One region of the Streptomyces sp. NPDC048297 genome, then DNA from elsewhere that is predicted to be linked to it. Evidence: riboswitches for the same ligand, from Rfam matches in the RefSeq annotation. Region 1 holds a riboswitch; each other region holds the start of a gene.
What was found. Region 1 has a riboswitch for glycine ahead of gcvP (aminomethyl-transferring glycine dehydrogenase). Riboswitches for the same ligand answer to the same signal wherever they lie in the genome.
Positions count from the first base shown of each region.

Region 2: linked by a shared signal. The riboswitch ahead of gcvT (glycine cleavage system aminomethyltransferase GcvT) and the one ahead of gcvP (aminomethyl-transferring glycine dehydrogenase) in region 1 are both predicted to bind glycine.
Region 3: linked by a shared signal. The riboswitch ahead of gcvP (aminomethyl-transferring glycine dehydrogenase) and the one ahead of gcvP (aminomethyl-transferring glycine dehydrogenase) in region 1 are both predicted to bind glycine.

Region 1 is NZ_JBICZA010000060.1:14,339-17,606, reverse strand. Features, by position in the region: gene gcvP (aminomethyl-transferring glycine dehydrogenase) at 1-1,663, opposite strand, end outside; glycine riboswitch at 1,817-1,912, opposite strand; gene speB (agmatinase) at 2,021-3,019, opposite strand; gene ACGFYV_RS36310 (MFS transporter) at 3,032-3,268, opposite strand, start outside.
Region 2 is NZ_JBICZA010000016.1:39,647-42,914, forward strand. Features, by position in the region: gene glyA (serine hydroxymethyltransferase) at 1-105, opposite strand, end outside; gene gcvH (glycine cleavage system protein GcvH) at 120-497, opposite strand; gene gcvT (glycine cleavage system aminomethyltransferase GcvT) at 637-1,755, opposite strand; glycine riboswitch at 1,917-2,014, opposite strand; gene ACGFYV_RS19140 (AAA family ATPase) at 2,196-2,864, shown strand; gene ACGFYV_RS19145 (enhanced serine sensitivity protein SseB) at 2,929-3,268, shown strand, end outside.
Region 3 is NZ_JBICZA010000034.1:91,713-94,980, forward strand. Features, by position in the region: gene gcvP (aminomethyl-transferring glycine dehydrogenase) at 1-1,896, opposite strand, end outside; glycine riboswitch at 2,075-2,168, opposite strand; gene ACGFYV_RS30320 (PRC-barrel domain-containing protein) at 2,288-2,659, shown strand; gene ACGFYV_RS30325 (DNA polymerase IV) at 2,860-3,268, opposite strand, start outside.

The DNA.
Region 1 (3,268 bases):
CGGTGATCTCGGCCAGCCATGTCTCGAGCTGCTCGATCAGGGTCAGGTACCCGGTCGCGTCCGTGAGGGGGGCGAACGGGTGCAGGTCCGCGAAGGCGGGCCAGCTGACCGGTTCCATCTCCGTGGTCGCGTTGAGCTTCATCGTGCAGGACCCGAGCGGGATCATGCCGCGGTCCAGCGCGAAGTCACGGTCGGACAGCTTGCGCAGGTAGCGCAGCATCGCGGTCTCGGAACGGTGCTGGTGGAAGACCGGGTGGGTGAGGAAGGGGGAGGTACGGCGCAGTCCCGACGGCAGCGCCGTCGGCGCGCCGGTCGCCGGCCCGTCCAGGTCGTCGTCGGCCCGGCCGAAGGCGTCGAGCACAAGGCGGACGTGGTCTTTCGTCGTGACCTCGGAGCAGGAGACGCCGACGTGGTCCTGGTCCACCAGACGCAGCCGCAGACCTTTGCCGTGTGCTGCCACGACGACCTCCTCGGCACGGCCGGGGACCCGCACCAGCAGAGTGTCGAAGAACTCGCGGTGCACCACCGCGATCCCGCTCGCCCGCAGCCCCGAGGCGATGAGCGTGGCGTGCCGGTGCGTCCGTCGGGCGATCTCGGCCAGACCCTCGGGGCCGTGGTAGACGGCGTACATCGACGCGACCACGGCCAGCAGCACCTGCGCCGTGCAGATGTTCGAAGTCGCCCTGTCGCGCCGGATGTGCTGCTCGCGGGTTTGCAGGGCGAGGCGGTACGCCGGCCGGCCGGCGTCGTCCACGGACACGCCCACGAGCCGGCCGGGCAGATGGCGTGTCAGCCCTTCGCGGACCGCGATGTAGCCGGCGTGCGGCCCGCCGTAGAACAAGGGGACACCGAAGCGCTGGGACGATCCGACGACGATGTCGGCGCCGAACTCGCCCGGGGGCACGAGCAGGGTGAGGGCCAGCAGATCGGCGGCCACTGTGACCAGCGCCCCGCGCGCTCGTGCCGCGGCGGTCACCTCGCGCAGGTCGCGGACCGCGCCCGAGCACCCGGGGTAGGACAGCACCACCCCGAAGAAGTCGTCCTCCGGCAGCGGCTCGGCGACGTCGATCTCGACGACCTCGATGCCGATCGCGTCGGCACGCGTGCGCAGGACGTCGAGGGTCTGTGGCAGGGTGTCGCGGTCGACCAGGACGCGGGTGGACCTCTTCTCGCCCGCGACACGGCGCATGACCGTGACGGCCTCGGCGACCGCCGTACCCTCGTCGAGCAGCGACGCGTTGGCAGTCGGCAGCCCCGTGAGATCGCCGACCATGGTCTGGAAGTTGATCAGCGCCTCGAGTCTGCCCTGGCTGATCTCCGGCTGGTACGGCGTGTAGGCGGTGTACCACGCCGGATCCTCCAGCACGTTGCGCCGGATCACCGCGGGTGTGACGGTCGCGTGGTAGCCGAGGCCGATCATCGGGACGGCCACGATGTTCCTACCGGCGAGGTCGTGCAGCTCGGCGCGCGCCTCGGCCTCGGTGGCGGTGGCGGGCAGGTTCAATTCGGAGGTGCTCCGGATGCCGCTCGGGACAGCGGCGTCGATCAGCTCGGTCAGCGTCGGGTAGCCGACGTCGGCCAGCATCTTGGCGCGGTCGACGTCGCCGACACCGATGTGACGGGCGGCGAACTCGCCGGACGCGGAGGATCCGGGTGAGGTCATGGCGGGAGGCTCCCTGATGGGGGGTGCCGCGGACGCGGCACCGTGGACGGGTGACCTCCCCGCTCTGTCATCGGTACCTGAGAGCTTCACCACCGGGTCCGGCGGTTTGCACCGTGGGCGCAGGACGTTGACGTCCCGTCTTTCCAGAGTCGCTTCACCGGAGCGGTACCTGTGCCTGAGAGATTCTGGGGAGAGTTGCTCCTTCGGCGCCTCGCCAAGACTGGGCAAGGGCTCTCCCGCTCCGGTTCGAGCAGCGTTTGTGTTGAGTTGTCGAGCCCGACCGCAAGGCCGGGTGGAGGCGCCGTCAGGGCGGGTCAGCACCCTGACGACCCTGGTGACCGTCGATCACGTACGAAATCAGGCGTGCTCAGACGCCGCGTACACGGGACTGGCCACGCGGTTCTTCGTCATGAGCGTGACCAGGTCGAACACCACGGTCGCGGCGGCGACGCAGGTGATCTCGGCGTGGTCGTAGGCAGGAGCGACTTCGACCACGTCCCCGCCGACGATGTTGAGTCCGTCGAGGCTGCGGAGCAGACGCAGCAGCTCTCGGCTGTTCAACCCGCCCATCTCCGGCGTTCCCGTCCCAGGTGCGAATGCGGGGTCGAGAACGTCGATGTCGATCGAGATGTACACCGGTGCGTCGCCCACGCGTCGCCGTACGGCGTCCACCGCCCCGTCGATCCCGATCACGTCGAGGTCTCCGGCGCGGATCGCCCGGAAGCCGAACGCCTTGTCGTTCACGAGGTCCATCTGGTCGTAGATCGGTCCCCGGATACCCAGGTGGATGGACTTCTCCTCGGCGAGCAGGCCCTCCTCGAAGGCCCGGCGGAACACCGTGCCGTGCGTGACCGGAGCGTTGAAGTAGGTGTCCCAGGTGTCGAGGTGCGCGTCGAAGTGGACCAGCGCGATCGGGCCGTACTTGTCCTTGGCCGCGCGCAACATGGGCAGCGCGATGGTGTGGTCACCGCCGATGCTCACGATGCGCCGGTCGGACCGGCCCGCGATGTCGCGGGCGTAGCCCTCGATCTGGGCGACCGCTTCGTCGATGCTGAACGGCGTACAGGGAACGTCGCCGGCGTCGACGACCTGGAGCGCTTCGAGCGGTGCGGTGTCGAGCTCGACGTGGAATTTCGGGCGCAGGTGGCGCGAGGCCTGGCGGACGCCCATGGGTCCGAAGCGGGCGCCCGGCCGGTACGACGTGCCCCCGTCGAACGGCACTCCGAGGATCGCGATGTCGTAGTCGCTGACCGAGCCGATGTCGGGGATTCTGGCGAAGGTGCCCAGACCGGCGAAGCGCGGGACCTTGGTGGCGTCCAGGGCGCCGATCGGGGCGGGGCGGTTGTCGGGGCTCATCACGGTCTCCGGTCAGTTGGTGGGGGCGGGGGCGGGGGCGGGGGCGGGGGACGGGTCGGTGTGTTCGGCCGGGTTGTCGGCGCCCGCGGCGGTGTCGCTGAGCGAGCGGCCTCGGGTCTCGGTTGCCCAGGCCAGCGTGACCAGGAGCCCGATGACCGACACGACGGCGCCGACGAGAAGTGGCAGGTTCTGGCTCTTGGCCAGGGCGAACGGCATCAGGAACGTGGCCGCGGCCGCCCCGATGCGGGA
Region 2 (3,268 bases), on a different contig from region 1:
GGAGGCGATCATCTCCAGCGTCGACTGCTGGCGGACCAGCTCGGCGTCGACCGCGGCGGCGATCTCGGGGTCCAGCTCGTGCAGGGGGGTGTTCAGGACAGTCATGGGGCTACGACTCCTCAGCCGGCGATCTCGGCGTCGTACTCGGCGGCGGAGAGCAGGTCGGACGGCTCCTCCGTGACACGGACCTTGAACAGCCAGCCACCCTCGAAGGGGGCGGAGTTCACCAGCGACGGGTCGTCGACGACGTCCTGGTTGGCCTCGACGACCTCACCGGTGACCGGCGAGTACAGGTCGGAGACGGACTTGGTCGACTCCAGCTCGCCGCAGGTCTCGCCCGCGGTCACCGTGTCACCGACCTCGGGGAGCTGGGCGTAGACGACGTCGCCGAGGGCGTTGGCCGCGAACTCGGTGATGCCGACCGTCGAGACGCCGTCCTCGGCGGCCGACAGCCACTCGTGCTCCTTGCTGTAGCGCAGCTGCTGCGGGTTGCTCATGGCCTGAATTCTCCTGTATGCGGGAAAGTGCTGGTCGACGGGGGAGTGCGGAAAGCGCTGATGAGCAGGCGAAATGTGGGCAGGGTCACGTGCTCGGGACGCGACCGGGGCCCAGCCTGCTGGCGCTTTGGGCCAGTGACTACTTCTGGCGCTTGTAGAAGGGCAGCGCCACGACCTCGTAGGGCTCGTGGTTGCCGCGGATGTCCACGCCCACGCCCTCGGTGCCCGGCGCCGCGTGGGCGGCGTCGACGTAGGCCATGGCGATCGGCTTGGCCAGGGTGGGGGAGGGGGCGCCGGAGGTGACCTCGCCGATCACCTGGCCGCCGGCGACGACGGCGTACCCGGCGCGCGGGACGCGGCGGCCCTCGGCGACCAGCCCGACCAGGACGCGCGGCGGGTTCTGCTCGGCGCGCGCGGCGGCCTCGGTGAGCGCCTCGCGGCCCACGAAGTCGCCCTCCTTCTCGAACTTCACCACCCGGCCGAGCCCGGCGTCGAACGGCGTGAGCGAGGTGGTCAGCTCGTGCCCGTACAGCGGCATGCCCGCCTCCAGGCGCAGGGTGTCCCGGCAGGACAGGCCGCACGGCACCAGGCCGACGCCCTCGCCGGCCTCGGTCAGTGCCTGCCACAGCTGCACGGCGTGCTCCGGCTTCACGAACAGCTCGAAGCCGTCCTCGCCGGTGTAGCCGGTGCGCGCGATCAGCGCGGGGACGCCGGCGACGGTGCCGGGCAGGCCCGCGTAGTACTTCAGGCCGTCCAGGTCGGCGTCCGTGAGGGACTTCAGGATGCCGGGGGACTCGGGGCCCTGGACGGCGATCAGCGCGTAGGCGTCGCGGTCGTCGCGGACCTCGGCGTCGAAACCGGCGGCGCGCTCGGTCAGCGCGTCGAGCACGACCTGGGCGTTGGAGGCGTTCGCCACGACCATGTACTCGGTCTCGGCCAGCCGGTAGACGATCAGGTCGTCCAGGATGCCGCCGTCGGCCCGGCAGATCATGGTGTAGCGGGCGCGGCCGAGCCCGACGGAGGCGATGTTGCCGACGAGCGCGAAGTTCAGCAGCGCGGCGGCCTGCGGGCCGGTCACCGTGATCTCGCCCATGTGGGAGAGGTCGAACAGGCCCGCACTGGTGCGCACCGCGACGTGCTCGTCACGCTCGGAGCCGTAGCGCAGCGGCATGTCCCAGCCGGCGAAGTCGGTCATGGTCGCACCGAGCGAGCGATGGAGGGCGTCCAGCGCGGTGTGACGGAGTTCGGTACTGCTCATCGGTCGGTCGTCTCCCAAGGCAAGAAGGGCGAGGAAGTTCCTCCCCATCTGTCATCGGAACCTGAGAGGTTCGCCATGACCACCGACTCGGGAAAAGTCGCAGGTCAGGACTTGCACCTTGGGTGGGGCCACCGTCATGGCGGCCCGCTTTTCAGATGTGCCTCGCCCGCGCGGTAACGGGGCCTGAGAGATTCAAGGGAGGGACTTGCTCCTTCGGCGCCCCAGCGAAGACTGCTGGGAACTCTCCCGCGCGGATTCAAGCGGCCGGTATGCAGTTGGCGGGCACATCATTGCACGCCACACCCCGGACCGTCAGGGCCGCATCTGTAACCGAGCTGTCGCACGACGCGCACCGAACCACTGGACACCGCGCATTACCTTCTCTTTACATGTGAAGGGCAAGGGGGATGCCCCGGGCCCAGCAGGGGAGGACGAACACGGTGAACAGGACCACGGCCTACGCCACCACCACCGGCATCGCGGTGCCGAAGCAGCCCTGCGCCCCCGCCGTCGAACGCGGCACCGGTCGCCCGGCCCCGGTCGTCCGCGACCTGCGCGAGCGCGCCGGCCACAGCCCGCACACCCTGCACTTCGGACCGAGAGACCTGGTGGTGATCACCGGCCTGCCCGGCAGCGGCAAGTCCACCCTGATGCGGCGCGCGGTCCCCGGCCCGCGGATCGACTCCCAGGACACCCGCGAGCGCTGGGACGCCCGCACGCCCCGCCTCCTGCCCTACGCGCTCTACCGCCCCCTGGTCCGCCTCTCCCACTACGCCGGCCTGCGCCGCGCCCTCGCCTCCGGCGAGGCGGTGGTCGTGCACGACTGCGGCACCCAGGCCTGGGTGCGCGCCTGGCTGGCCCGCGAGGCCCGGCGCCGCGGCGGCACCCTGCACCTGCTCCTCCTCGACGTCACCGCCCGCACCGCCCGCGAGGGCCGGCGCGAGCGAGGCCGGGACGTGTCGCGGTACGCCTTCCGGCGCCACCGCGGCGCGACCGCCCGGCTGCTGCGCGCGGTGCAGCGCGGCGAAGTGCCCGCCGGCTGCGGCTCGGCGGTGCTGCTGGACCGGCCGGCGGCGGACGTCCTGCAGCGGATCGTGTTCACAGGGTGAGGGCCGTCACCCGTACCGGATAGCCTTTGGCACCACAGCACGGTTCCCAGCAGGCGGTAGGCACATGGACTTCCCGGCGGACGTTCCCGCGGACTTCCCGGCACAGGCGCACCCCCACCCGCACGGCGGTTGGCCCGGCAACGAACTGGAGGAGGTGCTCTCCGCCTCCCTGGGCGTCCCCTCCGCGGGCGGCCGGATCGTCGAGGTCCTGGGCCGCAGCTTCCTCTGGATACCGCTGCCGGGCGGCGGCGGCCCGCACAGCGGCCCGCTGGACCTGCCCACCCTGGACATCGAAGGCCAGGTGTACGTCCCGGTCTTCAGTTCCGAGGAGCAACTGCACCAGGCCACCGGCTCCCACATGTCGTACACCATCGCCCCCGCCGTGGAGTTCGCCCGCGGCCTGC
Region 3 (3,268 bases), on a different contig from region 1:
GTCGATCTCGCCGTCCTCGGCGGTCTTCACGACGACGACCTTCATGCCGGCCATCACGGCGCTGGCCGCGTTGGTGCCGTGCGCGGAGGACGGGATCAGGCAGACCGTGCGCTGCTCGTCGCCGTTCGCGCGGTGGTAGCCGCGTACGGCCAGCAGACCGGCCAGCTCGCCCTGGGAACCGGCGTTCGGCTGCAGCGAGACCTTGTCGTACCCGGTGACCTCGGCGAGACGTTCCTCCAGCTCGCGGATGAGGGTCAGGTAGCCCGCGGCCTGTTCGGCGGGCACGAAGGGGTGCAGCTGGCCGAACTCGGGCCAGGTGACCGGCTCCATCTCGGTGGTCGCGTTGAGCTTCATGGTGCAGGAGCCCAGCGGGATCATGCCGCGGTCGAGCGCGTAGTCGCGGTCGGCCAGCTTGCGCAGGTAGCGCAGCATCGCGGTCTCGGAGCGGTGCTCGTGGAAGACCGGGTGGGTCAGGTAGTCGTCGGTGCGCAGCAGCGCCTCGGGCAGCGCCTGCGCGGCGGCCTCGTCGAGCGCCTCGATGTCGCCCTCGACGCCGAAGGCGGCGAAGACGGCGGCCAGCTGGGCACGGTCGGTGGTCTCGTCGCAGGCCAGGGAGACGTGGTCGGTGTCGACGAGGCGCAGGTTCACCCCGTTGTCCACGGCCGCGGCGGCGACCTCGGCGGCCTTGCCGGGCACGCGCGCGGTGAGGGTGTCGAAGTAGGCGCCGTGGACGATCTCGACGCCGCCCGCCTTCAGGCCCTCGGCGAGGAGGGTGGCGTACCGGTGGGTGCGCGACGCGATGGTCCTGAGGCCCTCCGGCCCGTGGTAGACGGCGTACATGCCGGCCATGACGGCGAGCAGCACCTGCGCGGTGCAGATGTTGCTGGTGGCCTTCTCACGGCGGATGTGCTGCTCACGGGTCTGCAGCGCGAGGCGGTAGGCCTTGTGGCCGTCGGCGTCGACGGAGACGCCGACCAGACGGCCGGGCAGGCTGCGGGCGAACTTCTCGTGCACCGCCATGTAGCCCGCGTGCGGACCGCCGAAGCCCATCGGCACACCGAAGCGCTGGGTCGTGCCGACCGCGATGTCCGCGCCCAGCTCGCCCGGCGAGGTCAGCAGGGTCAGCGCCAGGAGGTCGGCGGCGACCGTGACCAGGGCGCCCAGCTCGTGCGCCTGGTCGATGACGGGCTTCAGGTCGCGCACCGCACCGGATGCGCCCGGGTACTGCAGCAGCACGCCGTTGATCTCACGGGCCGCGATGTCCGCCGGGATGCCCTCGCTGAGGTCGGCGACGACGACCTCGACACCGGTCGGCTCGGCGCGCGTCTCGATGACGGCGACGGTCTGCGGCAGCGTGTCCGCGTCGACCAGGAACAGGCCCTTCTTGTTCTTGCCCATGCGCCGGGACAGCGCCATCGCCTCGGCGGCGGCCGTGCCCTCGTCGAGCAGGGAGGCACCGGAGGTCGGCAGCCCGGTCAGCTCGGCGACCATCGTCTGGAAGTTCAGCAGGGCCTCGAGCCGACCCTGCGAGATCTCCGGCTGGTACGGCGTGTAGGCCGTGTACCAGGCAGGGTTCTCCATGACGTTGCGCAGGATGACGGGCGGCGTGAAGGTCCCGTAGTAGCCGAGCCCGATCATCGAGCCGAGCACCTGGTTGCGGTCGGCGAGCGAACGCAGCTCGGCGAGCACCTCGGCCTCGGTGCGGGCACCCGGCAGGTCGAGGGCGTCGGCGTTCTTGATCACATCCGGGACCGCGGCGGCGGTCAGCTCGTCGAGGGAGCCGTAGCCGACGTGCGCGAGCATCTTGGCCCGCGCCTCCTGGTCGGGCCCGATGTGGCGCTGCTCGAAGGGAATGCCCGCTTCGAGCGCGGCGAGCGGAATGCGATGAGCGGTCATGTACGGAGGCCTCCTGGTCTGCGCGACCTGCGAGGGGCACCACGGCGCGGGTGCCCGGACGGCCTCCCCCTCTGTCATCTCAAACCTGAGAGCTTCACCGGGCACACTGAAGGCCCGGCTTTCACCGTCGGTGAGAGCGGGAGCCGTCGTCGGCGCCCGCCCTGCTTTCCAGAGTGACCTCGTCCGTGCGGTACGGGGGCCTGAGAGATTCCGGGGAGGAGTTGCTCCTTCGGCGCCTCCGAGTGCTCGGAGGACTCTCCCGCACGGGGTCAGCAGCCGTTGTCAGACTACCAGCGAGGTCAATGCCCGCGGCCTCGAGTGGCCGCCTCCCTGAATCTGCTCTTTTGTAGTGCTTACGGATGAGTTGCGACCACGTGGAGGGAGAGGGACCGTGCAGACCGACATCGATCCGCGCAACCTGATCGGCCGCAAGGCGTTCGACCGCAATGGCACCAAGATAGGGACCATCGACGAGGTGTACCTCGACGACGCCACCGGGGTGCCGGAGTGGGCGGCCATACGCACCGGTCTGTTCTCCCGGGACGCCTTCGTCCCGCTGGAGCCCAGCGAGCTGATCGAGGGCACCCTCAGGGTCCCCTTCGACCGCGCGCTCATCAAGGACGCCCCCGACTTCGGCGTGGGCCGCCACCTGTCCCCCGAGCAGGAACTCCAGCTCTACCACCACTACGGCCTGGACGTGGGTGCCCCTCCCCCGCTCCCGGACCACGACTTCGGCAAACTGGCCGGAACGGAGGAGAGCTGAGAAACGGGTACGAGGAGATCTGAGAAACGGGTACGGAGGAGACCTGAGCAAGGGGCAAGCCTTGCCGCCCCCGGGGGCCGCAACTCCCCAGGGGCACGGGGAACAGCGCGCGAAAACCCCACGCACCCGCACTCACTCGCACTGCGCACTCGCACCCGACTGCCGCCCCACCCACTACCCGCTACACACGGGTCTCCGCTTCACCCCGCTTCACCCCGCTTCACCCCACGTCCCCCCTTCCCCCCTTCACCCCGCACCAACGGCAGCGGATCCGCCGTCTCCAGCTCAGGATCGTCGACCCGGAACGTCCGCACCCGCCCCGGCTCCGACTGCGGCGTCTCGAACCGCACGGTGACCCGCCCCAGCCCACTTCCCTGCACCCAGCCGTGCCCGAACTCCGCATGCCGCACGTCGTGCCCCGCACGCCACTGCCGCTCGGCAGGCTCCGGGGGCAGCTCCACGGCCTCGGGTACGACCTCCTCCGGCGCCTCCTCGGCGGCGGCAGCAGCGGCAGCGCCCTGCGCGAACAGGTCCTCCTGCGTGTAGTCGGCGAGCCCGGAGACGCCCACGCCGAGCAGCCGCACCCCGCCCGTGGTGTCCACGGACTCC